Regions from separate parts of the Dietzia sp. IBK-p2-16D genome, predicted to be linked through region 4. Evidence: predicted binding sites of a transcription regulator. Region 4 holds the regulator's gene; each other region holds the start of a gene.
What was found. The regulator LexA, encoded in region 4, represses DNA repair genes until DNA is damaged. The targets are predictions, from matches to a motif close to CGAACANNTGTTCG.
Positions count from the first base shown of each region.

Region 1 (7,208 bases), on a different contig from region 4:
CAGTCGCACACCTCGTCCCACGCGAAGTGGTAGAGCGCCTCGCACGCCTTGGAGAACTCGTAGCGGTCCAGCGCGTCGTCGACGGACACCCGCACCTCACCGAGACGGTGAAGGATCCACCTGTCGGCGTCGGAGAGTTCGGACGCGTCGGGGAGCCGGCCCACCTTCGCGCCGTTCATCAGGGCGAAGCGGGTGGCGTTGAACAACTTGGTGGCGAAGTTGCGGGACGCCTGGGCGGCGTCGTCCCCGACGGAGAGGTCGCCGCCCGGGTTGGCTCCGCGGGCCAGGGTGAAGCGCAGTGCATCGGCACCGAAGCGGTCGACCCAGTCCAGGGGATCGATCCCGTTGCCCTTGGACTTGGACATCTTCTGGCCGTGCTCGTCACGCACGAGGCCGTGGAGGAACACGTCGGTGAAGGGGACCTTGCCCGGTGCGGCCTCGTCGCCGGTGAGGGTGCGGCCCACGAAGGTGCCGAACATCATCATGCGGGCCACCCAGAAGAACAGGATGTCGTACCCGGTGACCAGCACGGACGTGGGGTAGAAGCGTTCGAGGTCGACGGTGCGATCGGGCCAGCCCATGGTCGAGAACGGCCACAGGCCGGACGAGAACCACGTGTCGAGGACGTCGGTGTCCTGGGTGTATCCGGCTGGCGGCTCCTCGTCGGGGCCCACACAGACGACCTCTCCGTCGGGCCCGTACCAGATCGGGATCCGGTGACCCCACCACAGCTGGCGCGAGATGCACCAGTCGTGCATGTCGTCGACCCAGTCGAACCAGCGGGGCTCCTGGCTCTTGGGGTGGATGACGGTGTCGCCGTCGCGGACGGCGTCCCCCGCCATCGCGGCCAACTCCTCGACCCTGACCCACCACTGCAGTGACAGGCGCGGCTCGATCGGCTCGCCGGAGCGCTCGGAGTGGCCCACCGAGTGCAGGTACGGACGCACCTCCTTGACGATGCGCCCCTGCTCGGCGAGGTCCTCGCGCACGGCCCTCCGTGCCTCGAACCGGTCCATCCCGTCGTAGCGGGTCCCGGTGCCGGCGATGTGGCCGGTGGCGTCCATGATCGTGGGCATCTCGAGCCCGTGACGCTGGCCGATCGCGAAGTCGTTGGGGTCGTGCGCGGGCGTGACCTTGACCGCGCCGGTCCCGAACTCGGGGTCGACGTAGTCGTCCGCCACCACGCGCATGGTCCACCCCTCGCGGAACGGATGCGGGATCTCGGTACCCACCAGATGGGCGTACCGCTCGTCGGAGGGATGGACGGCGATCGCGGTGTCTCCGAGCATCGTCTCGAGGCGGGTCGTGGCCACCACCAGGTGCGGCTCGGAGTCGTCCATCGACCCGTAGCGGAAACTGACCAGCTCGCCCTCGACGTCGGCGTACTTGACCTCGATGTCGGAGATGGCGGTCTGAAGGGTGGGCGACCAGTTGACCAGCCGCTCGGCGCGGTAGATCAGTCCGTGGTCGTAGAGCTTCTTGAAGATGGTCTGGACCGCTCGCGAGAGTCCGTCGTCGAGGGTGAACCGCTCGCGCGACCAGTCGACGCCGTCGCCGAGGCGACGCATCTGATCGCCGATGGTGCCGCCGGACTCACGCTTCCACTCCCAGACCTTCTCGATGAACGCCTCGCGGCCGATCTCGTGGCGGTCGATCCCCTCGTCGCGGAGTCTGCGGTCCACCAGGGTCTGTGTGGCGATGCCGGCGTGGTCCATGCCGGGCAGCCACAGCACCTCGTACCCCTGCATGCGCTTGCGCCGCGTGAGCACGTCCATGAGCGTGTGGTCGAGCGCGTGCCCCATGTGCAGGCTGCCGGTCACGTTCGGGGGCGGCAGCACCACCGAGTAGGCGGGCTTGTCGCTCGACGGGTCGGCCTCGAAATACCCGGCCTCCACCCAGCGCTCATACAGCCCGTTCTCCACCTCACCTGGATTCCAGGAAGCGGGCAGGGCGTCCGCACGGTCGGTGTTCGGGGAGGCAGCGGCTGGAGTCGTCACCCGACCATCCTAGGCCGTGGGCGCCGGGGTCCGGCACACGCCGTCGACCCCGGCACACCCGAGGTCAGTCGGCCAGGCCGAGCCCGTGAACGGCGTCACGCTCCGAGACCAGCTCCGCCACCGACGCGTCGATGCGGGAGCGTTGGAAATCGCCGATCTCCAGGCCCTCGACGACCTCCCAGCCGGCGCCCCGGCTGCGGCAGGGCAGCCCCGTCACCACGCCCGGCTCGGTGCCGTACTGCCCCTCGGAGGGCAACGCGACCGTCGTCCAGCTCTCACCCGGCGTACCGTGCACCCAGTCGCGCATCTGGTCGACCGCCGCGCCGGCGGCGGACGCCGCCGACGAGGATCCGCGAACCGCGATGATCTCGGCTCCCCGACCGGCGACCCGCGGAATGAACGTGTCGGCCAGCCACGCCTCGTCGAGTCCGGCGGTGACCGGTTCACCCCGCAGCGTCAGATAGGACACGTCGGGAAACTGGGTGGCCGAGTGATTGCCCCAGACGACGACGCCGTCCAGGTCCGCGACCGGTGCGCCCAGTCGGGTGGCGAGCTGGCTCAACGCACGGTTGTGGTCGAGACGCATCAGGGCGGTGAACCGCTCGGCGGGGACGTCGGGCGCATGCCGGTGGGCGATGTAGGCGTTGGTGTTGGCGGGATTGCCCACCACGACCACCCGCACGTCGTCGGCGGCGTGGGCGTTGATGGCCCGCCCCTGCTCGCGGAAGATCGCCCCGTTGGCGGTGAGCAGGTCGGCACGCTCCATCCCCTTCCCGCGCGGCCTGGCACCCACGAGGAACGCCGCGTTGGCGCCCTCGAACGCCGAGTCCACGTCATCGGTGATCTCGATGGAGTCCACCAGCGGGAGCGCGCAGTCCTCGATCTCCATGGCCACGCCCTCCGCCGCGACCACGGCCGACGGGATGTCGAGCAGCCGCAGGCGGACCGGGGTCCCGGGGCCGAAGACCAGCCCGGAGGCGAGACGGAACAACAATGAGTAGGCGATCTTTCCGGCGGCGCCGGTGACGGTCACGGTGACCGGGGTGGAGGTGCTCATGGAGGCGGACCTTCCGGGACGACGACGGGGTCGGTTCCCACAGTAGTGAGAATCCGACCCCGCAACCCGCGTCCGCGGGCGGAGTACACCTGACGTTCGCCCGGGCGCCGCCTCAGGCGTGGATCTCGGCCCCGGTCTTGAGCCGGACCTCGTCGATCGTGACGCCCGGTGCCAGTTCGACCAGACGGAAGCCCTCCGGTGCGATGTCGAGGACGCACAGGTCGGTGACGACGCGCTGGACGCAGCCGCGGCCCGTGTAGGGCAGGGAGTTCTCCGCGAGGAGCTTGAGGTCCCCCTTGCGCGTGATGTGGTCCATCATCACGATCACCCTGCCGGCACCGTGGACGAGGTCCATCGCACCGCCCATGCCCTTGACCATGGCGCCGGGGATCATCCAGTTGGACAGGTCTCCGGCCTGGGAGACCTGCATCGCACCCAGGACCGCCACGTCGACGTTCCCACCGCGGATCATCGCGAAGGACTCCGAGGACGAGAAGTACGCGGCCCCCGGAGCTGCGGTGATCGTCTCCTTGCCGGCGTTGATCATCTCCGGGTCCAGCTGCTCGCGCGTGGGGTACGGGCCCACGCCCAGGATCCCGTTCTCCGAGTGGAGCGTGACGTGCACCCCGGCCGGGAGATAGTCGGGGATCAGGGTCGGCATGCCGATACCCAGGTTCACGTACTGTCCGTCGACGAAGTCGGCGGCGATGCGGGCCGCCATCTGCTCATGGGTCCAGCTCATGACCGATCCCCTCCCTTGCTGCTGAGCTTCTCGATCTCCACTCCGGTCTCCTGGCGTCCGACCTCGACCAGGCGCTGGACGAAGATCCCGGGCACGTGGACGTCGGCGGGGTCGATCTCGCCGGCGGCGACGATCTCCTCGGCCTGCACGATCGTCACCCGGCCCGACATCGCCGCATCGGGGTTGAAGTTGCGGGCCGTTCCGTAGAACTGCAGGTTGCCCGCAGTATCCGCACGGTGGGCGTGGACGAGGGCGTAGTCCGTGACGATCGAGCGCTCCAGGACGTACGGGATCCCGTCGAACTCGCGGACCTCCTTGGGCTCGGAGGCCAGGGCGACCCCGCCGTCACCGTCGTAGCGCAGCGGCAGGCCGCCCTCGGCGACCATCGTGCCGACGCCCGCGGGGGTGTAGAACGCGGGGATGCCCGCGCCACCGGCCCGCATGCGCTCGGCGAGCGTGCCCTGCGGGGTGAGTTCCACCTCGAGCTCGCCCGAGAGGTACTGACGGGCGAACTCCTTGTTGGCGCCCACGTACGAGGCGGTGGTCCGCGTGATGCGGCGGGCCTCGAGCAGTTTGCCCAGGCCGAAGCCGTCGGTCCCGCAGTTGTTGCTCACCGTCTGCAGATCGGTGGCCCCCTGGTCGAGGAGCGCGTCGATGAGGACGGCGGGGATGCCGACCAGACCGAAACCCCCCACGGCGAGGGAGGCGCCGTCCGGGATGTCCGCGACCGCGTCGGCAGCCGAGGAGAAGATCTTGTTGGTCATGTCACGCACCATATCCCTTGTTCGCATCTTGTACAACTGTTCGCCCTTCGCACGATTCCCGCGTATCGTGGACCGCACACCACGCCGCGCCCCGCCCGCGACCAGACACCCCGCGACCAGACACACGGAAGGACCGACACCATGCCCGCCACCCTGTCCCACGAGGTCAGTGGACCCCGGTCCGCCGACACCCCCGTCCTCGTCCTCCTCGGATCGCTCGGGTCCGACCGCTCCATGTGGGACGCCCAGGTCCGCGATCTGTCCCGCGATCACACCGTGGTCGCCGTGGACCACCGGGGGCACGGCACGTCCGAGGTCATCCCCGGTCCGTGCACGATCGCCGACCTGTCCGCGGACGTGGTGGCCCTGCTCGACTCACTGGAGATCGATCGGTTCCACATCGCCGGGCTGTCGCTCGGCGGCGCGGTGGCCCAGTGGCTCGCCGTCCACGAGCCCGCCCGTGTCCTCTCCGTCGCCCTGCTGTGCACCGCCGCGAGGTTCGGCGAACCGGCCGGGTGGGCCGATCGCGCCGCCGCGGTCCGCGAGGGCGGGACCGCCGCTGTCGCCGACGCCGTCGTCGCACGGTGGATCACCGCCGCACGAGCCGAGGCCGAGCCCGACCTCGTCGCGGGCCTGCGCGAGATGGTCCTGGCCACCCCGGCCGAGGGATACGCCTCCTGTTGTGACGCACTGGCCGGGTGGGACAACCGGGCCGAGCTGGGTCGGATCTCCTGTCCCACCCTCGTGCTCGCCGGGGACGAGGACCCGTCCACGCCCCCGGATGTGGTCCGGGAGATCGCAGACGGTGTACCCGGGTCCGACTTCGTCGTCGTCACCCCCGCCGCCCACGTCCCCACCGTCGAGATCCCGGAGCGCATCAACGAGATCCTCCGCCGCCACCTCGAGACCGCCCGGAACACGGGCGCGGCATGACCCGCCCCGACGTGGTGTCGACCCCGGCGCGCCCCGGGGGCGACGGCGGGGACCGCTCCGCCTCCCCCGACTTCGTCCAGTCACTCGCACGCGGACTGTCGGTCATCCGGGCGTTCGACGCCCGCCAGCCGCGCCAGACCCTCAGTGACGTCGCGCGCAACACCGGCCTGACCCGGGCGACCGCCCGCCGCTTCCTCCACACCCTCGTCGAACTGGGGTACGTGGACACGGCGGACTCGGTCTTCTGGCTCACCCCCCGCGTCCTGGACCTCGGGTACAGCTACCTGTCCTCCCTGCCGCTGACCGACCTCGCCCAGCCGCACCTGGAGAAGCTCAGCTCGCGGCTCGGCGAGTCGTCCTCGGTGGCGGTGCTCGACGGTTCCGACATCGTCTACGTGGGTCGCGTCCAGGTGCGTCGCATCATGACGATCGGCATCACCATCGGCACCAGGTTCCCCGCCTACGCCACGTCGATGGGTCGGGTCCTGCTGGCGTCGCTGCCGGCGGAGGACCTCGACGCCTACCTCGCCGCGACCGACCTGCGGGCCCTCACCCCACACGGACTGGCCGACGAGGCCGCGCTCCGCGCGGAGTTGTCGCGGGTGGCCGAGCGCGGCTGGTGCGTGGTCGACCAGGAACTCGAACCGGGCCTGCGTTCCGTGGCCGCCCCGGTCCACGACCGCCACGGCGCGGTCCGCGCAGCCCTCAACGTCTCCACCCACGCCGCCCGCTACTCCCCCGACCAGCTCCACGACGAGGTCATCCCCGAGCTGCTGGCCACCACCCGCGCGCTGTCGGCCGACCTCGCCATCGTCAACCGCTGAACCCGAACGAAGGAACCCCATGCGTGACGTCGTCATCTGCCAACCCCTCCGCACCCCGGTCGGGCGATTCGGCGGGGTGTTCCGCGACCTGGACGCGAACACCCTCGCCACCGACCTGCTCGCCGCCCTCGTCGAGCGGACCGGCCTGACCGGAGCCGACGTCGACGACGTCGTGCTGGGGCAGGGCTCGCCGAGCGGTGAGGGACCGGCCATCGGCCGCATCGCCGCACTCGACTCCCCGCTCGGGATCGACGTACCGGGCATGCAGCTCGACCGGCGTTGCGGCTCCGGCCTCCAGGCGGTCATCACCGGCGCGCTCCAGGTGGCCTCCGGCGGTATGGACCTCGTCGTGGCCGGCGGCGTCGAGTCGATGAGCCAGGTGGAGTTCTACGCCTCACCCAGCCCCCGCTGGGGCATCCGCGGGGACGGGATCTCGCTGGTCGACCGCCTCGGACGGGCCCGCACCACGGTCGGCGGTCGCTCGCACGTCATCGACGGCGGGATGATCGAGACCGCCGAGAACCTCCGGCGCGAGTACGGCATCGGGCGGGACGAGCAGGACCGGCTGGCCGTGCAGTCCCACCAGCGCGCCGTGGCCGCGCAGGAGTCCGGGGTGTTCGCCGAGGAGATCGTCCCGGTGACCGTCCCACAGCGTAAGGGTGAGGACCTCGTCGTCGACACCGACGAGCACCCCCGGGCCGACAGCTCCGTGGAGGCGCTGGCGCGCCTGCGACCCATCATGGGCCGCACCGACCCCGAGGCCACCGTCACCGCCGGCAACGCCTCCGGCCAAAACGACGGCGCCGCGATGTGCATCGTCACCACCGCGGACAAGGCCTCCGCCCTCGGCCTCACCCCGCTCGTCCGCCTCGCCTCGTGGGCCGTCGCGGG
Region 1 is NZ_JBYMTL010000003.1:67,839-75,046, forward strand. It holds gene AC3DE3_RS08290 (valine--tRNA ligase) at 1-1,997, opposite strand, end outside; gene AC3DE3_RS08295 (malate dehydrogenase) at 2,062-3,054, opposite strand; gene AC3DE3_RS08300 (3-oxoacid CoA-transferase subunit B) at 3,167-3,796, opposite strand; gene AC3DE3_RS08305 (CoA transferase subunit A) at 3,793-4,560, opposite strand; gene pcaD (3-oxoadipate enol-lactonase) at 4,702-5,493, shown strand; gene AC3DE3_RS08315 (IclR family transcriptional regulator) at 5,490-6,317, shown strand; gene AC3DE3_RS08320 (acetyl-CoA C-acetyltransferase) at 6,337-7,208, shown strand, end outside.
Region 1: a site for LexA is predicted at 4,590-4,603, ahead of AC3DE3_RS08305 (CoA transferase subunit A). Genes of this name have one in related genera too.

Region 2 (7,208 bases), on a different contig from region 4:
CCGGTCGTCGCGGTCGTCGTCGTCCCGGTCATCGTCCTGATGATCCAGGTCGTCGTCCGTCGACGGGGCGGCGGCTCCCGCGGTCCCGTCGACGGACTGGGCAGGCGCGGTCACGGTGGTGGTCTCGGAGGCAGGGGCATTGCTCCCGGCGTCATTCCCCGCGCCGCATCCGGACAGGATGAGGGCGGCGGAGGCGGACAGGGCGAGGAGGACGGTGCGGAGGCTGTTGTTCTCTGTCATGAGTGCCATCCTGGGTGCCCGGTATGACGGGTTGATGAAACCTCCATGACGGAGTCTTCATGTCGCACCTCGGCGGGCGCCGGTGTCGGCCGGACGCGAGAACACCCCGCGGTGGTCGACCGCGGGGTGTTCTCGGGTGTTCTCGGGTGCTCTGGGCTGCCGCCGAGGGGGCGACCAGCGCCGGTCAGGCGAGGTCGACCACCACGTTCTTCAGCACGGGGGCGTCGTCGCGCTCGGCGACGGTCGCCGCCACGAGCAGTCGCGAGCCCTCCTCCCACACCCGAATGCGCATGGTCTCGCCGGGGAAGAAGATGCCGCCGAAGGTGACTCCGTAGCCGCCGACGCGCGCCACGTCGCCGCCGAGCACCTGATCCACGACCGCCCGCAGGAGCAGGCCGTACGAGCACAGGCCGTGGAGGATCGGGCGGGGGAACCCGGCTGCCTCCGCGAACGCGGGATCGGAGTGCAGCGGGTTGCGGTCGCCGCAGAGGCGGTAGAACAGCGCCTGCTGGGGGAGCGTGGCCACCTCGATGGTGTGGTCGGCCTCCCGCTCGGGGTACTCGACCTTCTCGGAGGTCCCGCGATCGCCGCCGAAGCCCCCCTCGCCGCGGGCGAAGATGCCCGAGCGCGAGGTCCACAGCTTCTCACCGTCGGCGGAGACCGTCTCGGACTCCTGGATGATCACCGCGGCCGAGCCCTTGTCCTGGATCTCGGCGATCGTCGTCGTCGTCGTCGCCGTTCCGGCCGCCGGGATGGGCCGGTGCAGCGTGACGGACTGGCTGCCGTGGACGACCTTGGCCAGGTCGATCTCGACGCCCGGGAAGGACACCCGGGGCGCCTCGGTGACGTTCATCGTCGCTGCGACGGTGGCGAACGACGGCAGCACCTTGGGCGCCGTGTCGTGGACGTACTCCAGACCGGTGGTGTCCATCGGGTCGGCGGCGGCGCCCACCGACAGGGCGTAGAGCGCCACGTCGGAGGCGGTCCAGGAGAACTCCTGCGAGGGGAGCTCGGCCCCGAGGGCCTTGTCGAGGTCGATCGGCACGTCAGACTCCCGTCTTCGCGGTGGTGGTGGGGGTGGAGGCCAGCATGTTCTCCACGGCGAGGTAGCCGAAGACCATCGCGGGGCCGATGGTGGCGCCCGGGCCGGCGTAAGTGTGACCCATGACCGGCGAGGAGGCGTTGCCCGCGGCGTAGAGTCCCTCGATCACGGAGCCGTCCTCACGCAGGACCCGGCCGTGGACATCGGTGTTCGCGCCGCCCTTGGTGCCGAGGTCGCCGGGCACCATCTTGGCGGCGTAGAACGGCGCCTTGCGGACCGGGCCGAGGCTCGGGTTGGGCTTGTTGGTCGGGTCGCCGTAGTAGTGGTCGTACCCCGACTCGCCGCGGTTGAAGTCCTCGTCGACGCCCTTGGCGGCGAAGCCGTTGAACTTCTCGGTGGTCCGCTCCAGCGCCTCCGCCGGCACGCCGATGAGATCGGCGAGCTCGGCGAGGGTGTCCGCCTTGTGGAAGTTCTCGGTCTCGAGCCACTTCCTGGGCAGCGGCTGCTTGGCCTGCAGACCGGCGAAGAGGTACCTGTTCTTGTACTCCTGGTCGAAGATGATCCAGGCCGGGACGTTCTCGCCGGGCGTCCCCTCCTGCCCGGCGGGTGCCTGTCCGAACTCGCCGCCGTACATCTTGTGGCCGGCCTCGACGTAGGGCAGCGACTCGTTCATGAACCGCTCGCCTCGGGAGTTCACCATGAAGGAGCACGGCAGCGACCGCTCCGCCAACGCGAACCAGGGGCCGCGGGGCAGCAGGATCGACGGGCCCCACCAGGAGTCCTCCATGAAGGACAGCGAGGCGCCGGCCTTCTCCATGTACTCGATGCCCTCACCGGTGTTGGCGGCGGCGCCGACGGTCCACGAGGTGGGGATGGGCTGACGCTGGTACTTGTCGCGCATCTCCTGGTTGTGCTCGAAGCCACCGGACCCGATCACCACACCGAGCCGCGCACGGAGGGTCACCTCCTCGCCGCCGCGGGTGACGGTGATGCCCACGACGCGCTCCTGGGTGCCCGAACCCTCGGTGACCAGGCCGGTCATGGGGGTCTCGAGCCACACCGGAACGCCGGCGTCGAGCAGGCCCTTGCGCATCGCGGCGATGAGCGCGCGACCCATCCCCACCGAGTTCTGCCCGCGCGCCTTGGCGAGGAACATCCGGAGGGCGACCCGGATCGAACGCCTGATGCCCTTGGTGTGCGGACGCTGGAGGAGGTTGAGCCAGCGGTAGTCGGACTGCATCACCACCATGTTGACCGGCGCCTTGGCGTAACCGGGCTCCAGCTTGTCGGCCTCGGACCCGAGCTGGCGGAGGTCGAACGGCTTGGGCTCGACGGACCGGCCGCCGAGACGCCCACCGGGAGCCTCGGGGTAGTAGTCGGAGTAGTCCTTGACCCACTCCAACCGCAGGGGGCTGTTGGCGAGGACGAAGTCCAGGACCTCGGGACCGCGGTCGACGTAGGTGTCGATCTTCTCGGGCTCCACCGCGTCGCCGATGATCGAGCGGAGGTACGTGCGGGCCGCCTCCGGGGTGTCCAGGACGCCGTCGCGTCGGAGCACGGAGTTGTTAGGGATCCACACGCCGCCGCCGGAGCGCGCGGTGGAGCCTCCGTAGTGCGGGGCCTTCTCTACGAGGACCACGCTGAGGCCCTTCTTTGCTGCAGCGAGGGCGGCCGTCATGCCTGCTCCACCGCTGCCGACGACGACGACGTCGAATTCCTGGTCTGCCATGTAGAACACGTTATAGAACTGAGCGCCGTGGCGCCAGACGGCCCAGGTAGCATCCCCCTCATGCTCAACGAGGAGACCCGCGCCACACTTGCCCAGCGACTCTGGGACGCCGAGTCGGACGTCGCGCCGATCGCGCCGCTGACCGACGACCATCCTGGCATGACCCCGGACGACGCCTTCGAGATCCAGCTGGTCAACATCCGCCGCAGGCTCGATGCCGGCGCGGTGGTGACCGGCCACAAGGTGGGCCTGGCGTCCAAGGCGATGCAGGAGATGATGGGCGTCGACGAGCCCGACTACGGGCATCTGCTCGACACGATGGAATACCCCGAGGGCACCGCGATCGAGGCGGCCCGGTTCTGCTTCCCGCGGGTCGAGGTGGAGGTCGGCTTCATCCTGGGCGCCGACATCCCGCCGGAGGGATGTTCCCAGGAGGAGGCCGCCGCGGCGATCGAGTGGGTCGTCCCCTCGATCGAGTTGATCGACTCCCGCATCCGGGACTGGAAGATCACGCTGCCCGACACGATCGCGGACAACGCCTCGTCGTGTGGCTACGTGGTGGGCGAGCAGCGGGTCCGGCTCGCGGACATCGACGTCGCGGCGATCGACGCGACCCTCTACAAGAACGGCGAGTTCCTCGCGTCCGGGCGTTCCGACGCGGTGCTCGGTAACCCGCTCAACTCGGTCGGGTGGCTCGCGTCGACGGTCGCCAAGTTCGGTGTCCGTCTGCGCAAGGGTGACGTGATCCTGCCGGGCACCGCGATCCGCGCGATGGACGCCGCCCCGGGCGACAGCTTCCGCGCCGAGTTCGCCGGGCTTGGCGACGTCACCATGGACTTCCGCTAACCGTCCGCGGCCAGCGCGCGACCGGCCGCCGCGGCGACGCGGGTGACCAGCGGCTCGAGCCGGGCCAGCGCGCTCTCGTCCGCCGCGCTGGCGGACAACGCGGCGACGGCCCGCGTCCCGCCTGCGAGCTCCTCGTCGTCGTCGTCGTCGAACACCGGCGCCGCCACGCAGTACAGGCCGGGCGTGAGCTCGGCGCGGTCGATCGCGCGTCTCCTCCGTCGTATCTCGGCGAGCTCCACCGCCAGGGCGTCGGGGGAGGTCACAGTGGTGTCCGTCCACTCGACCAACGGCCCCTGCGCCACGCGCTCGGCCGCTGCCTCGTCGAACGCCAGCATCGCCTTTCCTACCCCTGTGCAGTACGCCGGCAGGCCGCCGCCGATCCTCGACGGCGACGGGATCGGCCGCGGCCCGTGCAACTTGTTGAGGTAGACCACCTCGTCGCCGTGCAGGGTGGCCAGGTGAACGGTCGCGCGCGTGGCCTCGAAGAGGTGCGCGAGGAACGGTGTGAGCACCCGGCGGATCCGCTCGTACGCCGGCGAGACCGGGATCGGGTCCAGCTCGTGCACCAACGGCCCCAACCGGTAGCGCTGCCCGATCCTCGTCACCGCGTCGTTGCGCTCGAGCGCGACCAGGAGGCGCAGCGTCGTGGATTTGGCCAGCCCGGTCTCGCGCGCGATCTCACTGAGCGTCATCCCTGTCCCGCCCGCCGTCGCGCGTAGCACCTCGAAGGCGCGGTCGACGGGAGAGGAGGGGGGCTCGGTCATGCGGCGAGTGTAGCGCGCGGGTCGGACACGGGAGGCCGGGCGGATCGAACGCTTGCGCTAACACCTGCCGGGTCATAGTATCGAACGCAAGTTCTAGATCGAGCACGCCGGAGGTGGGGGAATTGTCGACGACGAGGTCACTGTTCGCGGTTCCGGAATCCCTGGGCGGGCTCGACTCGACGGCGGTGAGCGAGGCGGCACGGGCCGCGACCCTGGCGCAGAACCGGGCAGGTGCCACCAGGCTGGAGGCGGCAGCGGCCCTGGTCGAGCAGATGTCCCGGGCGGACGAGGTCGGCACGGGCGTCGACCGCGCCGAAGGGGTCGCCGGGAGCGGTGCTCGTGCACGTCCGGCATACGCACGGTTGGACCCGCAGTCCAGGGCTCGTGACCATCTCGTGGCGGCCTGTCAGCTCACGTGCTGGCACGCCGCGCGTCTGGTCACCGCCGGGGTCCAGATCCATTCGCGGCTCGCGCGACTGCGGGCCTCGGTGGAGCGCGGGGTCGTTCCCGAACAGCTCGCCATCGACATCGCCTGCAAGCTGGCCGAGGTGCCCGACTCGATCATCTCGGACGTGGAGGACGAGGTGGTGGCGGGCATCGTCGACGACCTGGACGGCGGTGACCGGCCGACTCGCAATTCGGTGGACGGCCGGATCGATGAGGCCGTCGGCCGGCTCGACCCGGAGGGCGCCGAGGATGCCCGGGCCCGGGCGGCGCTCACGCGTACGGTCCGGTTCCGGTCGGGCCGGGACGGGATGGCCTCGATGTGGGCGAAGCTGCCTCTGGCCGATGCGGAGTTGCTGCGGGGACGTATCGAGACCGACGCCCGCGCTGCCTCCGGAGACGGCTTGCCCGGCACGCTGGATCAGCTGCGTGCCGACGCTCTCGCCTCCCTCGCCGTGTACGCCCCGGCGCCCGCCCCGGCCCCGGCGCCCGCCGACGCCGGCGGGACGGACTCCGGCCCGGGGGACGACGGATCGATCGAGCTGGGTGAGGTCACCGTGGGTGCGGACATGCCCAGGCCGTCGCTCGGTAACGCCGCCGCAGCCGGCCGGCCGATCCGGGTGAGCGTGATCGCCGCGGCCGCGCAGGGGCTGCCCAACCGCGTGGAATTCGTGCACGGCGCATACAGCAGTTACTCCTGGTTGTGCCAGCAGTTGCTGGAGGGCGACGACGCACGCGTGCGGTTCGAACTCGTCGACCCCGCCCCCGGCGTGCTCGACTCCCCGGAACACGCCCTGCGCTACCTGATCACCCCCGCGATGGCGGAGCGCATCCGCATGCGCGACGGCACCTGCCGCCACCCGGGGTGTTCGGTTCCCGCGGAGGACTGTGACGTGGACCATGTGATCGCGTTCAACACGAAGGACCCCGAGCTCGGCGGGCCGACCACCGAGTGGAACCTCGTCTGCCTGTGCCGCAAACACCACCGGGAGAAGACGTTCGGGACCAACGCCTACAGGCCCGGCCCACTCGGCGAACTGATCATCCTCACCGACACCGGACACCAACACCGCACCAGACCCAAGGGCCCCTTGGCCCGTGCGCGCGACGCCATACGGGAACGCGAGTGGAACGCCTTCGCAGACAGGCTCATCAGCGCAGACGGTCACCTCACGAACCCTCCGGGCGCGGCCCGGGCGCGCGCACGGCCGGCCTGAATGCCGGCGGGCCCAGCCCTGGAGTGCCGGAATTTCACTGAGTGGCACACTCTGTTGTCGCACGGGCCCGCCCGCGCGACACTTCCGTCATGACAGACAAGACCAAGCTGACCGCCGCGATCGTGGGGTCCGGCAACATCGGCACCGACCTCATGTACAAGCTCGAGCGCAGCGAGTACATCGAACCCAAGTGGATGATCGGCATCGACGCCGAGTCCGAGGGCATGAAGCGCGCCGCCGACCACGGCCTCACCTGCATGGCGGGCGGCGCCGACGAACTGCTCACCTCCATCGAGGCCGGTGGCGAGAAGCCCGACCTGCTGTTCGAGGCCACCAGCGCGTACGTGCACAAGGCCTACGCGCCCAAGTACGAAGAGGCCGGCATCATCGCCATCGACCTCACCCCGGCCGCGGTCGGCCCGATGGTCATCCCGCCGGCGAACCTCCACGAGCACGTCGACGCCCCCAACCACAACATGGTCACCTGCGGCGGCCAGGCCACCATCCCGATGGTCCACGCCGTGTCCTCGGTTGTGCCCGTGGAATACGCCGAGATCGTCGCCTCCGTGTCCTCCGAGTCGGCCGGCCCGGGCACCCGCGCCAACATCGACGAGTTCACCGAGACCACCAAGTTGGCGATCGAGCAGGTCGGCGGCGCCAAGCGCGGCAAGGCCATCATCATCCTCAACCCGGCCGAGCCGCCGATGATCATGCGCGACACGATCTTCTGCGCCATCCCCGAGGATGCGGACCACGACCTCATCACCACCGCCATCCGCACGCGGGAGAAGGAGATCCAGGAGTACGTGCCGGGTTACCGCCTACTCCAGGAGCCGCAGTTCGACCCTCCCACCGAGATCACCGGCGGCATGGCCCGCGTCGCGATCTTCGTCGAGGTCGAGGGCGCCGGAGACTTCCTGCCGCCG
Region 2 is NZ_JBYMTL010000005.1:164,588-171,795, forward strand. It holds gene AC3DE3_RS12140 (hypothetical protein) at 1-240, opposite strand, end outside; gene AC3DE3_RS12145 (MaoC/PaaZ C-terminal domain-containing protein) at 425-1,285, opposite strand; gene kstD (3-oxosteroid 1-dehydrogenase) at 1,287-3,020, opposite strand; gene AC3DE3_RS12155 (2-keto-4-pentenoate hydratase) at 3,072-3,857, shown strand; gene AC3DE3_RS12160 (IclR family transcriptional regulator) at 3,854-4,621, opposite strand; gene AC3DE3_RS12165 (HNH endonuclease signature motif containing protein) at 4,735-6,282, shown strand; gene AC3DE3_RS12170 (acetaldehyde dehydrogenase (acetylating)) at 6,372-7,208, shown strand, end outside.
Region 2: a site for LexA is predicted at 4,703-4,716, ahead of AC3DE3_RS12165 (HNH endonuclease signature motif containing protein). Genes of this name have one in related genera too.

Region 3 (7,208 bases), on a different contig from region 4:
GTTCGGCGCTGCGGGTTGGGCTGGCCGCGGGATGCCCTCCGTGTTCCAGATCCGGGCCATGTCGATGCCATTCGGCCCACCCAGGGCCGAGGTCGACACCACCCGGTACGCCGCGGTGAAGTCGAGGTCGTCGAGGTTGGCGTCCATCACCGCCGGGCTGTACTCGGTGTTCACGATCGCCCTGGCCTGCTGTTCTGCCGCCTCGAGCCGTGCCCGCGACGCCGCGGCGGCAGACGGCGCCACCGGACCGTGCTCGTCACCGGAGATCTGCGCGATCCTGGCCTGTGCGGCCTGCTCGGCCACGTTCCTGCGGGTCGTCACGAATCCCTCATGCGCGCGCCCGGCCTTGGCCGCGACCTGCTCCAACTCCCCCGAAAGCGCGATCGCAGAATTCACCAGCCCCGACACCGAATCCTGCGCGCTCGCGGCGAACTCACCCTGCCAGCCGCTGCCAAGCAAATTGCCCAATTCGCTCTGAAGCTGAATCGCAGCGGTACTCAAGGCCTCGGCTACGGCGGTGGCCCGCTCCCGGATGTCACTGAACTGACTCGGTTCCAACGCCTCAGCACACTGCGCGATCCGCTCGAGTGGTGAATTCGACACGTCCTCGGGCCCGACCCGGCCATACGCGCCCATCACACACATCTCGTCGAGGGAGAACACCTCCGTGTCGCTCGCATGGATCAGCCCGAGGCTCTGCAACCCGGCAGGCTCCTCAGCCGCCTTGGACAATGCCCCCGCCAACGCCTCATCCTGCGCCTCGATAAGCCCACCGGCGGCGGCGAAGAGTAGCGACATTGCCCGTGCTTGATCTACGAACCCATTGAGTAACGTCCTGAGGTCATCATCCGCGAATAGGGAATACACCGTCCCTAGTTGTTTTGCAGTCGAGAAGGCGCCAGTTGAACTTCGGGATGCCTCGACAAACTCGAAGTTGGATGCCGATCTCACTACTGCGGCGAAGTCGTTGCACTTTTGGACGCAGACCCGAGCCACACCAGCCTCTAAGTGAAGAGTCACTTGAAGTCCCCCTCTGGCACAAATTTTAGGAGCGGAGCAATTGCCTGGTCGAGGGCGTCACAGGCCTCCACAAAGCGGTTTCCACGAAACTCGCCTAGGCCATTCACCACGTCCACCTTGATCCACGTTGCCCCTCGACTGGTAAAGAACAACTGGAGACATGTACTGCCCGTTTGGTCGCCTACCTCCACCATTCGCATTCTCCGGTCGCCCTGCTCAACCTGCCTAAGGCTCTTATCGTTCAGGAACTGGGCTCTCGATTTCCATGAAGCTGCGGCTGTGACGTGCACTTGTTCGTTCGTCCACCCACACGCCATCAAGCTTCCTGGTTCGTGCCTAGTGAGGCTGCTATTGGGATCGACCTTTGCGCCAACCCCCTCCTCGATAGCCTCGATCGGGATCTCGGCACACGGGTCGAACAGGGCAGGCCTCTGCTCGATCGGCAGGTCCCAGGGATTGCCCGGGTTTTCGGTGACGGTTGGGCTCGTCGTCGTCTCATCCCCCCCGTCAGCCGACGCGCACCCGGACAGCACCACCCCGGCGGTCACCAACGCGGCTACGAAAGCTTTACTTCTTCCCACAACCTGTACGACGGGCCGAGCCGCCGAACGGTTCCCCCGACTTGACGAATCGGCTGCAAGGTCGCATCGGCGCAGTTCAGAGGGGATTCCCTCGAGGTGGTAGAGGCTCACGATCAGAGATCATCGCAGTCGTCACCGGCCGACGGGTGGGTCATCACAGCCGCGGGCCCGGAGAATCCTTCGCCCGCCGTGGAACCAGACGGCCGCTTCGCTGCGTCGTACATGCGATTCCGCCCGAAGTGGGCGGGGTGATCATCCGGGGAGAATTCTTCGCCTAGTTCGATACCAGCGGCGGACAACTTCGCTGGACTCGGATCCGGTCGCGACACACGTGTCAGAGTTAGTTGTTGAGCAGATTCCTGCATTCCTCTTCAGTCGATTGCTCGAGGCACTCCATCCATCGGACCTGGTCATCAACCCATGGGTGCCGGGCTTCCTGCCCCACATCGTGTCGCCACAGGTAGTTGTCACAAAGGATCGCAACCCCACTGGCGTCGACCGCCCTCCGGCCGATATCCGCTCCGATACAACTATCGCCAAGTTGTGGCCCTGCCTGCCGCATCGCCTCGTCGGCTGCCGGGTTCGGTGCCAACTGCGGGTCGCGCGACCACGCGGTACCGTCGGTGTACTGCAGACGGGCGCAATAAGCGGTCACACCGTCGGCGAAGACGGCCTGTGCTCCGCGAGGCCCGCACTCAGCACCCTCGGCCACGAGCGCCTGAGCCGGCGCAGCAGGACTGCGGGGCGGCTCGTAAAGCGGTGTCATGGAGGTCGGTGTTGCGACCTCCTTCGAAAGGGTCGATGCGGCCGCAGTCGCAACCGGTGACGACGACGCGGCGGATGTGGGAGCCGGCTCCGGTGCCCCATCAGCGTCTCCTCCGGGCCCACCGCACCCGGACGCAACGATGAGCACCGTCGTCAGTGCGCCGACACCGATCACTCTGACTCGATCCGTGGCCACGTTCATGTGATCAGTATTGACACCGCCCCCTTTGCCGGGGGCCCTGTTGTACAAATTAGTTGACGCGGCGCTCCTCAAAGACCAGACGAGTCGGCGGGCAATTGGGCGAGTGGCCCACGAACACTCGGCGATGACGGCATCGGCGTTCCTCTTTCGCCGACGTGAACTGGGACGACGTGTTTGTGTCGTACCCCGATGATCTAATCGAACACATGAGCGACACCGAGGCGCGAGCCACTGTCAGTAGCGAGCTGACTGCCGTGCTGTCCGCGCTCGATGCGCACCTACTGAACGACTGGACCGAGGCGTCCGCCGCTGAGCTACACGCCGAACTGGTCGCGCTCGAACAGGCCCAGCGCCGCATCCGCGCCACCCAGGCCCGTGTCATGTCCGCCGCCCGCTCCTCCAGCACCGCCCGGCAGATGGGGTTCATCAACGAGCGCCAGATGCTCACCGGCGGCCTCGGGCTCGCACCGGGCGATGCCCGCGGCCGGCTCGACGACTCCGCCATCGCCGACACCGCCCGCATGCGCGCCACCGCCGAGGGCACCCTGTCCGCCGGACATCTCAAGGTCATCAACACCGCCCTGGCCGCTCTGCCCGACGACTACGACGACGAGGAGCGCGCCCGCCTGGAAGCGCAGCTGATCGCCCTGGCCGCCGACCAGTGCACGACCCGCCGCCTCCAAGAACACGCGCACCGACTCCTGGACGCTGTCGATCCGGGGCGCACCGAGCGCGGCGCAGAAGATCGAGCTCGCCGCCGCTCGGTCACGTGCGGGGGCCAAGGACTGGACCTGATGGCCCGCGCCTCGATCACCATGGACCCCCAACTGGCCGCGTTGATGCGCGAGGTCCATGCCCGCTGGGGCCAACCCGGCCGCCTGTGGCCAGATCCGGAAGAGAAGGACACCCGCACCGACGGTCAACGAATGCACGATGCGATGGTCCACGCCCTGCAACTCGCCCTCTCTGCGGACGCCACCAAGACCGGCGCACCGGCAGCGATCGTGGTGCGTGTCGACCTCGACCAGCTCGCCACTCTCGCCGGCTGCGGCGAGACCGACGGAGGGATCCGCGTACCCGTGCCCCAGGCACTGGCCATGGCCCGCGGCAACCACTGGTTCCTGGCGTTGTGCGACAAGGAAATCGACCTACGGCTGTTCCGGAGTCGCCGCACCGCCTCCCGCTACCAACGCCTGGCTCTGTTCGCCGCCTACGGAGGATGTACACACCCCGACTGCGATCAGGACGCCAGACATTGCGAAGCCCACCACGCGGGCAGACCCTGGGCCGCCGGGGGCCACACCAACATCGACGAACTCGCACTGGCCAGCGGCGACTGTCACGCGATGATCCACGAGACCGGCTGGTCGACCGAACCCGACCCGCACGCACCTCAGGGCGTCAGATGGATCCCACCCGCCGGCACACCCCGCGCGGCCAACCCACCACCACCGAAACCCGGACCCCCACCACCGGCACCACTCGACGCACCGATACTGCCGTACGCCCTCCTCCGCGATCTGGATGCGGCGGTCGCTGACCGGCTCGATACCGGCCAGGAGGCGGCGTGACGCCGCGCGGTCAGCTCGGGTCAGATGGGCAGCGTGGTGTCGGAGATCGCGAAGTCGCGCAGCCAGTCGATGAACAGCGCCCACCCGCCGGACAGCAGCAGCAGGCCCACGATGATGAGCATGACGCCGCCGAACACCTGAATGGTCCGGGTGTGCTTCTGCAGCCAGCCGACGGTCCGCATCGCCCAGGTGGAGCCGAACGCCACGATGATGAACGGGAGGCCCAAGCCGAGGCAGTAGGCGACGATCAGCAGCACTCCGCGCGCCGCGTCGACCCCGGTGCCCGCGGCGACCGAGAGCGCGGCAGCCAGGGTCGGACCCAGACACGGGGTCCAGCCCAGGGCGAACACGGCGCCGAGCATCGGGGCGCCGATCCAGGTGGACAGCGACTTGGGCTGCATGCGGGTGTCCCGCTGCAGAGTGGGAACGAGGCCGATGAAGACGAGCCCCATGAGGATCGTCACCACGCCCCCGAGACGCTGCAGCAATTCCTGCTGGGGTGCCAGGTACTGCACGGTGCCCAGCACCATGGCGCTGAGCATCACGAAGACCACGGTGAAGCCACCCACGAACAACAGGGACGCGCCCACCACCCGTGCCCGCGAGGATCGACGGGTGCGGCGCTCCTCCATCGTCAGCGTGGCGGTGGCGGCCCGCTGGCGTTCGGCGGCGGCAGCAGTAGCCGGCGGACGCTCGGCGCCCACGACGCTGGCGAGGTACGCCAGATAACCGGGCACCAGCGGGATGACGCACGGCGAGGCGAACGACACGAGTCCTGCCAGGATGCACGCGCCCAATGCGAGCAGGATCGGGCCGCTGGCCACGGTCTGCTGGAACGTCTCCCCCACACTCTGCGCGAGCAAGATCGTCTCCGGGTTCACGTCTGGTCGACCTCCTCGGCGAGGATCGCGTTGACGGTCTCGCGCAGCTTCTCGTCGGTGATCTCGGCGAGGTACACGGCGGCCACGCGGTGCTGCTTGTCCAGGATGATCGTCGCCGGAACCACGGAGGTCGGGAAACCTCGCAGCGCGGCGACAGCGGCGTTACTGGGATCCCAGATCGAGGGGAACGTGATGCCGTTGTCCTCGACGAAGTCCACCGGCTTCTGCCGGTTGGGGTCGCGCAGGTTGATGCCGAACACCGTGGCGCCCTTCGGCTCGAACTCCTCCTGCAGACGCTGCAGGTCGTCGGACTCGGCGCGGCACGGCCCGCACCACTGGCCCCACAGGTTGAGGATCACGACCCGGCCCTCGAAGTCCTCCTGCACCGTGAGCGTGCGATCGGGGTCGAGCAGGTCGGGCCCGGTCAGCGTGGCGACTGGCTTGCGCTCGGCAGGGGGGTCATAGTGGATCTCGATCTGCCCGTCGGGGCTGACGAACTCGAACGTCTCCGGGCCCACCACCACGGCGTCATCGCCGGTCGCGCAGCCGGCGGCGAGGGCACCGGTCAGCAGCAGGGCCCCGAGGACGGCCTTGGTCTTGCGCATGGTTCAGGCTCCAGTCTGCGACGGGTCGGACGCCCCCGCCGGTTCCGAGTACACGATGTCCCGCAGCGTGGTTCCCTCGAACACCAGCGACGTGATCGAGGCCAGCGAGCACTGCCGCTTGCGCGGGTCGTGCCACAGGCGCCGCCCCTCGAGGAAGCGACGCGTCGTGTACACCGGCAGCTGGTGGCTCACCAGAACGGCCTCGCGCCCGCGGGCGGTGTCGAGCGTGGAGTAGACGGCGCCGATCATCCGATGTGCGATCTGGAGGTACGGCTCGCCCCACGACGGGCGAAGCGGGTTGAGTAGGATCGGCCAGTACTGCGGGTCGCGCAGGGCGCCGCCGGGGCCACCCACCTTGCGTCCCTCGAAGCGGTTGTCCGCCTCGATGATGTCGGCGTCGATCCCCACCGGCAGACCGAGAGCCTCGGCCAGCGGGGCGGCGGTCTCCTGGGCGCGCTGCAGCGGCGAGGCCACGATCGACACGATGTCGTGCCCCTGCCCCAGCACCCGGCCGACGGTCTCGGCCTGACTGCGCCCCAGCTCGGAGAGCCGGTAGTTGGGCAGCCGACCGTAGAGGACGCCCTCGGGATTGTGTACCTCGCCGTGGCGCACCAGGTGCACGATCGTCTGCGTCTCCCCTGCGCGTGCCGAGGTGTCTCGGGGGGTCGACGACGACGAGACGGGCTGTCCCGGAGCGGCGATCGTCCCCGGCTCGGCCCCGTAGGACGCGGACCCCTCCGGCTGGGTCTCGACGGGAGGTTCCTCCGGGGCCGCGGTGGCCGCGGAGCCGCCCAGCGACGGCGGCGCGACGGCGGGCGCCGGATGATCGCCGCGGAGGGGGATCGGCAATGAGGTGGGACCCGTCGACGGGACGGCGAGTCGGCCGCGCATACCCCGGCCGTCGCGGCTCATCGGCCCGCCTCCGGGGCGGACGCGGCGGCGGCGGCCTGCGCGGCCACCGGCAGGGCGTCGGCGATGTGCTGGAAGTCGTCGTCGGTCAGGGCGGTGGAGACAAACCAGGTCTCGAACGCGCTCGGCGGCGCGTAGATCCCCCGGTCGAGCAGCGTGTTGAAGAACGGCGCGTACCGGAACGTCTCGGCGGCCTTGGCCCCGGCATAGTCGGTGACCTGGTCCTCGGTGAAGAAGACGCTGAGCATGGTGCCCGCCCGCTGGATGGTGTGCGCGACACCCGCGGCCTGCAGGGCGTTGCTGATGAGCGCCTCGAGCCGGTCGGCGTTGGTCTGCAGCGTGTAGTAGCAGGCGTGGTCGGCCAGCCGCAGCGAGGTCAGGCCCGCCGCCACCGCCACCGGGTTACCGGACAGGGTGCCGGCCTGGTAGACGGGCCCGGCCGGCGCGAGGGAGGCCATGACGTCGGCGCGGCCACCGAACGCGGCGGCGGGCAACCCGCCGGACATGACCTTGCCGAACGTCGTCAGGTCGCCGGCCACGCCGTCGATCCCCCACCAGCCGCGGTCACCGGCACGGAATCCGGTCATGACCTCGTCCATCACGAGCAGGGCACCGTTCTCAGAGCACAGGGTGCGCAGTTCCTCGTTGAAGCCGGGGAGCGGCGGGACGGTGCC
Region 3 is NZ_JBYMTL010000008.1:39,826-47,033, reverse strand. It holds gene AC3DE3_RS15790 (hypothetical protein) at 1-867, opposite strand, end outside; gene AC3DE3_RS15785 (DUF3558 family protein) at 1,017-1,712, opposite strand; gene AC3DE3_RS15780 (HNH endonuclease signature motif containing protein) at 2,775-4,139, shown strand; gene AC3DE3_RS15775 (cytochrome c biogenesis CcdA family protein) at 4,160-5,020, opposite strand; gene AC3DE3_RS15770 (TlpA family protein disulfide reductase) at 5,017-5,625, opposite strand; gene AC3DE3_RS15765 (histidine phosphatase family protein) at 5,629-6,537, opposite strand; gene hemL (glutamate-1-semialdehyde 2,1-aminomutase) at 6,534-7,208, opposite strand, start outside.
Region 3: a site for LexA is predicted at 2,756-2,769, ahead of AC3DE3_RS15780 (HNH endonuclease signature motif containing protein). Genes of this name have one in related genera too.

Region 4 (7,208 bases):
GCTCTACACCGAGATGCTCCGCACACTCCCCAAGTACCTTCGCCGTCAGTGCTCACCGCCGGCGGAGTTCGCGTCGCTGCTCGCCGGCGACGTCTCGCCCCGCTCCGCCCCGCTTCCCGTGGCGCTCGCGCGGGCGCTCTCGGCCCGGATAGGTTCGACAGTCGATCCCCGTGACTTCGACCCGACCCAGCTACCGGGCCACCTCCGGATGCGCTTCGAGGTGGTCGACGGTGACGAGGTCGTGGCCTCCGGGACGGATCTAGCGCAGTTGAGGACCCGCTTGGTGGACAGGGTTCGTGCGACTCTCAACGCCCGCCTGGTCCCGGACAAGGGTCCGTACCGGGAGTGGACCGCCGGCACCATCGGCGATCTCCCGCCGGCGGTGACCGGCTCGGTGGACGGGGTCGAGGTCACGGTCTATCCAGCACTGCGTGTCGGCGCGGACGGCATCCACGTGGTGGCGTGTGCCACCGAGGACGAGCGCCGATCGACCCAGGCGGCCGCGGTGCTGACGCTGATCTCGTCTGGTCTCGTGTCGGCGTCGTCGATCCTGCGTGGGCGCCCGGTACAGCAGCGGCTCGCTCTCTCGCAGTACCCTCACGGCGGGATCGAGGGGCTCGTCTCGGATGCCTCACTCGCGGCGTGCGGCCGGATCATCGCCCGGAGAAAGGGCGCTCCGGTCCTCACCGTCGCTGATTTCGACGAGCTGCAGGCCACCGCGAGAGCGGAGGTGCCCGGCGCCGTGGCGTCCGCGATCTCGACGGCGGTGCCCGCTCTCGTGGCGGCCCAGTCGGTGTGGGGCTCGCTGGCCGCGGCACCGGCGGACATCGCCGATGCCGTCCGGCCGTCTCTCGACTTCCTCATCGGCCGGGGTTTCCTCGCCCGACACCCGGCCGACGCACTCCCGCATCTGGAACGACACGTGAGGGCTGTGGGGCTCCGCCTGGAGCTGGCGGAGAAGTCTCCGTCCCGCCACCGGGAACTCACGGTGAGGCTGTCCCGGTCCGAGGCGAGGGTCGACGAGGCGTGCGCCGCGTTGCGAAAGCGCCCGGGTGGGGCCCGGGCCGTTCGCGACCTGCGCTGGATGCTGGCCGAATACCGCGTGGGGCTGTTCGCGCAGACGCTCGGGACCGCCAGATCGGTGTCGGCGGAGCGCATCGAGAAGGCAGTGGCAGCGGCGCTGGCCCCCCGGTCGTCCCGCTGAGGCAGGCCGTCCCCTGGAGCCGGCCGTCGGCCGATCACCCGCCTATGGCGCGCGTCTAGCGACTCGTCCGGCGTTCCCGGAGGGCGATGATCTCGCGTTCGAAGTCATCGGCGGAACTGAACTGCTTGTACACCGAGGCGAAGCGGAGGTAGGCGACCTCGTCCAGGTCCTGTAGCGGGCCCAGGATGGCAAGACCGATCTGATGGGCGGGGACTTCGGACACGCCACCGGCGCGGACGGCGTCCTCGACCTGTTGGGCGAGGCGGCGCAGGGCGTCCTCGTCGACCGCTCGTCCCTGGCACGCACGCCGGACTCCGCGCACCACCTTGTCCCGGCTGAACGCCTCCGTGACCCCGTTGCGTTTGAGAACAGTCAGAAGCGGCGTCTCGAGAGTCGTGAACCGGTGGCCGCACCTCGGACATTCCCGGCGACGCCGGATCGCCTGCCCCTCGTCGACCGATCGTGAATCGATCACGCGGGAGTCCTCGTGGTGGCATGTCGGGCAGTACATTCCCGTGGGGCCCTTCGTCGACCGGACTTCACGCGTCCCGGCTCGTGCCTGACGGGATGCGGGGATGGCAGTACACCGTCCCCGACTCATTCTAGGAGGCCCGACGACCGGTCATGCGTAGGCGGGCCCGCCGAGATACGCCACGGCGAAGAGCAGGATCACTCCGAACGCGATCCCGCAGGCCAGGAGCGCCCACGTAGGAACGTCGTCGACGACGCCGCTGGCCACAGGAGGCTCGATATGGCAGGCGCGCACGCCCTCGGCCGACGCCGGGCGGACGAGCACGCGGCGACCCGGTGCCACAGACGTGACGCCGAGGGGGCGGCCGGGCACCCTCGGCCGGACGACGGTGTCGACACGTGCCGACGCCGCCGCGGGACGGCTGCCCTCCGGTCGAACCGCGGGGCGACGGTGGACGCGACCGGGCTGTGCGCTGCCCTTACCCGGGGAACTCTGTGGGGTGCCGGGACGATCGACGCCCGCGGACCGCCCGCGATGGTCGCCGGGGCAGACCTCGCTCCACCGCACGGTCGGACGTGCGTGTGACTGCAACTCCGTAACGGTCATGGTGACTCCCTACTCGATACGGTGTGCGAGTGGTGTTCGCACACCCGTATGTATGTGTCAGTACATCTGTTCGAATCCGAACTCTCCTAGAGTTGTATCACGCGACTCCGACACAGTCACCATTCCGGGCCCGATTATTTCGAACACCTGTGTGGCGCGACGTTCGCATGGGCGATAGGGTGTACACAGATACAGACGTCGAACATCCATTCGCCGAAGGGACCACACGAGATGCCGAAGCCCGACTTCGAGTCGCTGACGGACCGACAGAAGAGCGTTCTCCTCCACATCCACGACACCGTCAAGGAGCGCGGCTATCCGCCGAGCATCCGGGAGATCGGCGACGCGGTCGGGTTGCAGTCCACCTCGTCGGTGGCTCATCAGTTGCGGACTCTCGAGAAGAAGGGTTTCCTGACCCGGGACCCGCACAAGCCGCGCGCGGTGGACGTGCACGGGGTTCCCGGGCAGAAGTCGCGCGGGCGTCGTTCGCCGACGCCCGAGCCCCAGCGGCCCGGCGGCGCCTCCGAGCCCGTCTACGTCCCCGTGCTCGGCCGGATCGCCGCCGGCGGTCCGATCCTCGCCGAACAGGCCGTCGAGGAGATCTTCCCGCTGCCCGCGGACCTCGTGGGATCCGGCGACCTGTTCATGCTCAAGGTCGTCGGGGAATCGATGATCGACGCGGCGATCTGCGACGGCGACTTCGTGGTGGTCCGGCGGCAGAACGTCGCGGACAACGGTGAGATCGTCGCGGCGATGATCGACGGGGAGGCGACGGTCAAGACCTTCCGCAACGACGCGAGCGGAGTCTGGCTGCTACCTCACAATCCGTCGTTCAGTCCCATCCCGGGAGAGCACGCGACGATCCTCGGCAAGGTGGTGACGGTGTTCCGGAAGCTCTGAACTCCGGACTCGAACGGCGCGCCGCCCGTCCCCGGTGGGGGTCAGGCGGCGCCGTCGTGTGAGCCGTCGGCGGCGAACTCGTCGAGTTCACCCGCCACTGAGGCGGGCAGTCGGACGATGACCCGGGTTCCGTTTTCGGTGTGCTCCTCCTCGACCACCGCGCCCTCGGCGTGGACCCGTGACACCACGTCCCCACGGGAGTACGGGATCTCCAGGGTGACCTCGGTGTCCCCGGAAGCGACGATCTGGGTGATCCGCTCGAGCAGCTCGTCGACGCCCTGACCGGTGACGGCCGAGACGAACACGGCGTCGGGTAGCGCGTGGTGCAACTCGGTGAGTACGACGGGATCCGCGGCGTCCACCTTGTTGATCACCAGCAGCTCACGAGGTCGCTCGGCGTTCTGCTCCTCCACCACCTCGTTGATCACCTTGCGCACCGCCTCGATCTGGCGGAGCGGAAAGGCATCCGAGCCGTCCACCACATGGAGGAGAAGTTCGGAGTCGACGACCTCCTCCAGTGTGGAACGGAAGGCCTCGACCAACTGGGTCGGAAGATGACGAACGAACCCCACGGTGTCGGTGAAGACGACCGCGCGGCCGTCAGGCAGCTCGGCCTTCCGGGTGGTCGGGTCGAGCGTGGCGAACAAGGCGTTCTGGACCAGTACCCCGGCACCGGTTATCCGATTGAGAAGACTGGACTTTCCGGCGTTGGTGTATCCGGCGATCGCTATCGAGGGCACGGGCGTGGCACGGCGACGGTGCCGTTTGGTGTCGCGGGCCTGTTTCATCCCCTTGATGTCGCGCCGCAGACGTGCCATCCGTTCGCGGATCCGACGCCGGTCGGTCTCGATCTTGGTCTCACCCGGACCTCGGAGACCCACGCCGCCGTTGCTGCCGGCACGCCCGCCGGCCTGACGGGACAACGACTCGCCCCAGCCGCGGAGGCGGGGAAGCATGTACTCCATCTGGGCGAGAGTCACCTGGGCCTTGCCCTCGCGGCTGGTGGCGTGCTGCGCGAAGATGTCGAGGATCAGGGCGGTGCGGTCGATGACCTTGACGTTGACCGCCTTCTCCAGCGCGAGCAACTGTCCCGGGGTGAGTTCACCGTCGCAGATGACGGTGTCGGCGCCGGTCGCGGCGATCACGTCCTTGAGGACACTGACCTTGCCCGACCCGATGTACGTCGCGGCGTCGGGCTTGTCGCGTCGCTGGATGAGCGCATCGCACACCTCTGATCCCGCGGTCTCGGCCAGCTGGGCGAGTTCGGCCATCGCGGCGTCGGCCTGGGCGGCGGAGCCCTCCGTCCAGACACCCACGAGCACGACCCGTTCGAGTCTGAGCTGGCGGTACTCGGCGTCGTTGACGTCCTGGAGTTCGGTGGACAGCCCCGCCACCCGGCGCATCGAGGATCTCTCCTCGAGCTGGAACTCACCGATGGATGGATCGAGGTCGCGTGTCGGCCGATCAGCGGCCGTGTAATCAGTAGTCATTCGCGTTCATCTTCTCACACCGGGGCCCCTGGTGTCCTGTGTGGAGCGGTGTGCTAACGCCTACGACGATATCGGCCGTGGGCGACGAGGGCCGACGGTCCGATGAGGGAGGATCCACCCTCTCGTAGAGCGACCGCGAGTTCGCCGCCCGGGACCGCGACGACGACGTCTCCCGACGCCTCCCCCGCGTCGGCCAGTGCGGCCACCGCGGTCGCCACGATCCCGGTGCCGCAGGACATGGTCTCCCCGGCACCGCGCTCATGGACACGCATCGAGACCCGGCCGTCCACCATCGGGGTGGCGATCTCCACGTTGACCCCGTCGGGGAAGAAGTCCCTGTCGAACACCGGGCTCTGCTCCACCCGCAACGCGGCGAGGTCCGCCGCTCCCAGACCCGGGACCACGCAGGCCAGATGCGGATTGCCCATGTCGACGGCCAGTCCCGCGAAGGTGCGGCCCGCGATCTCCGCCGAGGACAGCCCGAGCAGTCGCGGCTCCCCCATGTCCACCCGCACCACGGCATCATCGCCCGAGTAGGAGATGACCTCGGCTGGGCGGGCGCCGGCCCGCGTGCCCACGGGGATCGAACCCGCCTCCGCCCGTCCGGTCCCGACGAGCGCGTGGGCGAAGACCCGGACCCCGTTCCCGCACATCTCCGCGATCGAGCCGTCCGCGTTGCGGTAGTCCATGAACCAGTCCGCCCGGTCGACACCGTCGGGCAGGGAAGCCAGCACCCCCCGGTCGACGAGGGCGCCGGCGGTGGCGATCCTGAGCACGCCGTCCGCGCCGATACCACCGCGCCGGTCGCACAGCGCACGCACGAGGGCCTCATCCAGTTCGAGGTCGGCGTCGTCGTCCGGGAGGATGACGAAATCGTTGAGGGTCCCGTGGCCCTTGAGGAAGGCGATACCGTCGGGCTGCGAAGCCGGGCGAGTCGAAGTCATGGCGAAATCGTACTCGGCTCCGGTAATCGTTCCGCAGTGCGGAAAGGCCGGATGAACCCGGACGGGGCGCCCACTAGAGTCGGACAGGAGAACGGTCCCCTACCTCTAGGAGAGCATCGATGTCCGAACGCATCACCGTCGGCGGTATCCAGGTCGACGAGGTCCTCTACGACTTCGTCAACACCAAGGCCATTCCGGGGACCGGGGTCGACCCCGACGCGTTCTGGGCGGGTGCCTCAGAGATCTTCACCGAGCTGGCCCCGCGCAACCGCGAGCTGCTCGCCACCCGCGAGGAGTTGCAGTCCAGGATCAACGCCTGGCACCACGAGAACCCGGCGCCGATCGACCCGAGCGCCTACAAGGCCTTCCTGCAGGAGATCGGGTACCTGGTTCCGGAGCCGGAGTCGGTCTCCGTCACCACGGAGAACGTCGACGCGGAGATCGCGACGGTCGCCGGTCCGCAGCTCGTCGTGCCGATCATGAACGCCCGGTTCGCGATCAACGCCGGCAACGCCCGGTGGGGATCGCTCTACGACGCCCTCTACGGGACCGATGCGATCCCGGAGTCGGACGGCGCGGAGCAGGGTTCCTCCTACAACAAGGTCCGCGGGGACAAGGTCATCGCCTGGGCGCGTGAGTTCCTGGACGACGCCGCGCCGCTGGAGGCCGGCAGTCACGTCGGGAGCACCGGTTACGCCGTCGTCGACGGCGGCCTGCAGGTGACCGTCGCCGACGGCTCGACCACCCGGTTGGCGGACCCGGAGAAGTTCGTGGGCTTCCTCGGCGAGGCCTCGAGCCCGTCGTCGGTCCTGCTCCGCAACAACGGACTGCACATCGAGATCCAGATCGACCCGGACTCCCCGATCGGCTCGACCGACGCCGCCGGCGTCAAGGACGTCGTCCTCGAATCCGCCGTCTCCACCATCATGGACTTCGAGGACTCCGTCGCCGCCGTCGACGCCGAGGACAAGACCCAGGGCTACAGCAACTGGCTGGGCCTCATGAAGGGTGACCTGTCCGAGGAGATCACCAAGGGCGACAAGACCTTCACCCGCGTCCTCAACGACGACCGGGTCTTCACCGCGCCCGACGGCTCGGGCGAGGTCCGTCTGCACGGCCGTTCGATGCTCTTCGTGCGGAACGTCGGCCACCTGATGACCAACCCGGCTGTTCTCGACGCCGAGGGCAACGAGATGCCGGAGGGCATCCTGGACGCGCTGATCACCTCGCTCGCGGGTATGCACGGCATCGCCGAGGGCAACGAGCGGGGGAACAGCCGTCACGGTTCGATCTACATCGTCAAGCCCAAGCAGCACGGGCCGGAGGAGGTCGCCTTCACGACCGAGCTGTTCGGCCGTGTCGAGAAGCTCCTCGGCCTGCCCGAGAACACCCTCAAGGTGGGCATCATGGACGAGGAGCGTCGTACCTCGGTCAACCTCGCGGCCTGCATCGCCGAGGCGACCGAGCGGGTGGTGTTCATCAACACCGGTTTCCTCGACCGGACGGGCGACGAGATCCACACCTCCATGGAGGCCGGGCCGATGATCCGCAAGGGCGAGATGAAGTCCGCCCGGTGGATGACGGCCTACGAG
Region 4 is NZ_JBYMTL010000001.1:309,673-316,880, forward strand. It holds gene hrpA (ATP-dependent RNA helicase HrpA) at 1-1,204, shown strand, start outside; gene nrdR (transcriptional regulator NrdR) at 1,260-1,715, opposite strand; gene lexA (transcriptional repressor LexA) at 2,514-3,182, shown strand; gene hflX (GTPase HflX) at 3,224-4,672, opposite strand; gene dapF (diaminopimelate epimerase) at 4,726-5,616, opposite strand; gene AC3DE3_RS01535 (malate synthase G) at 5,736-7,208, shown strand, end outside.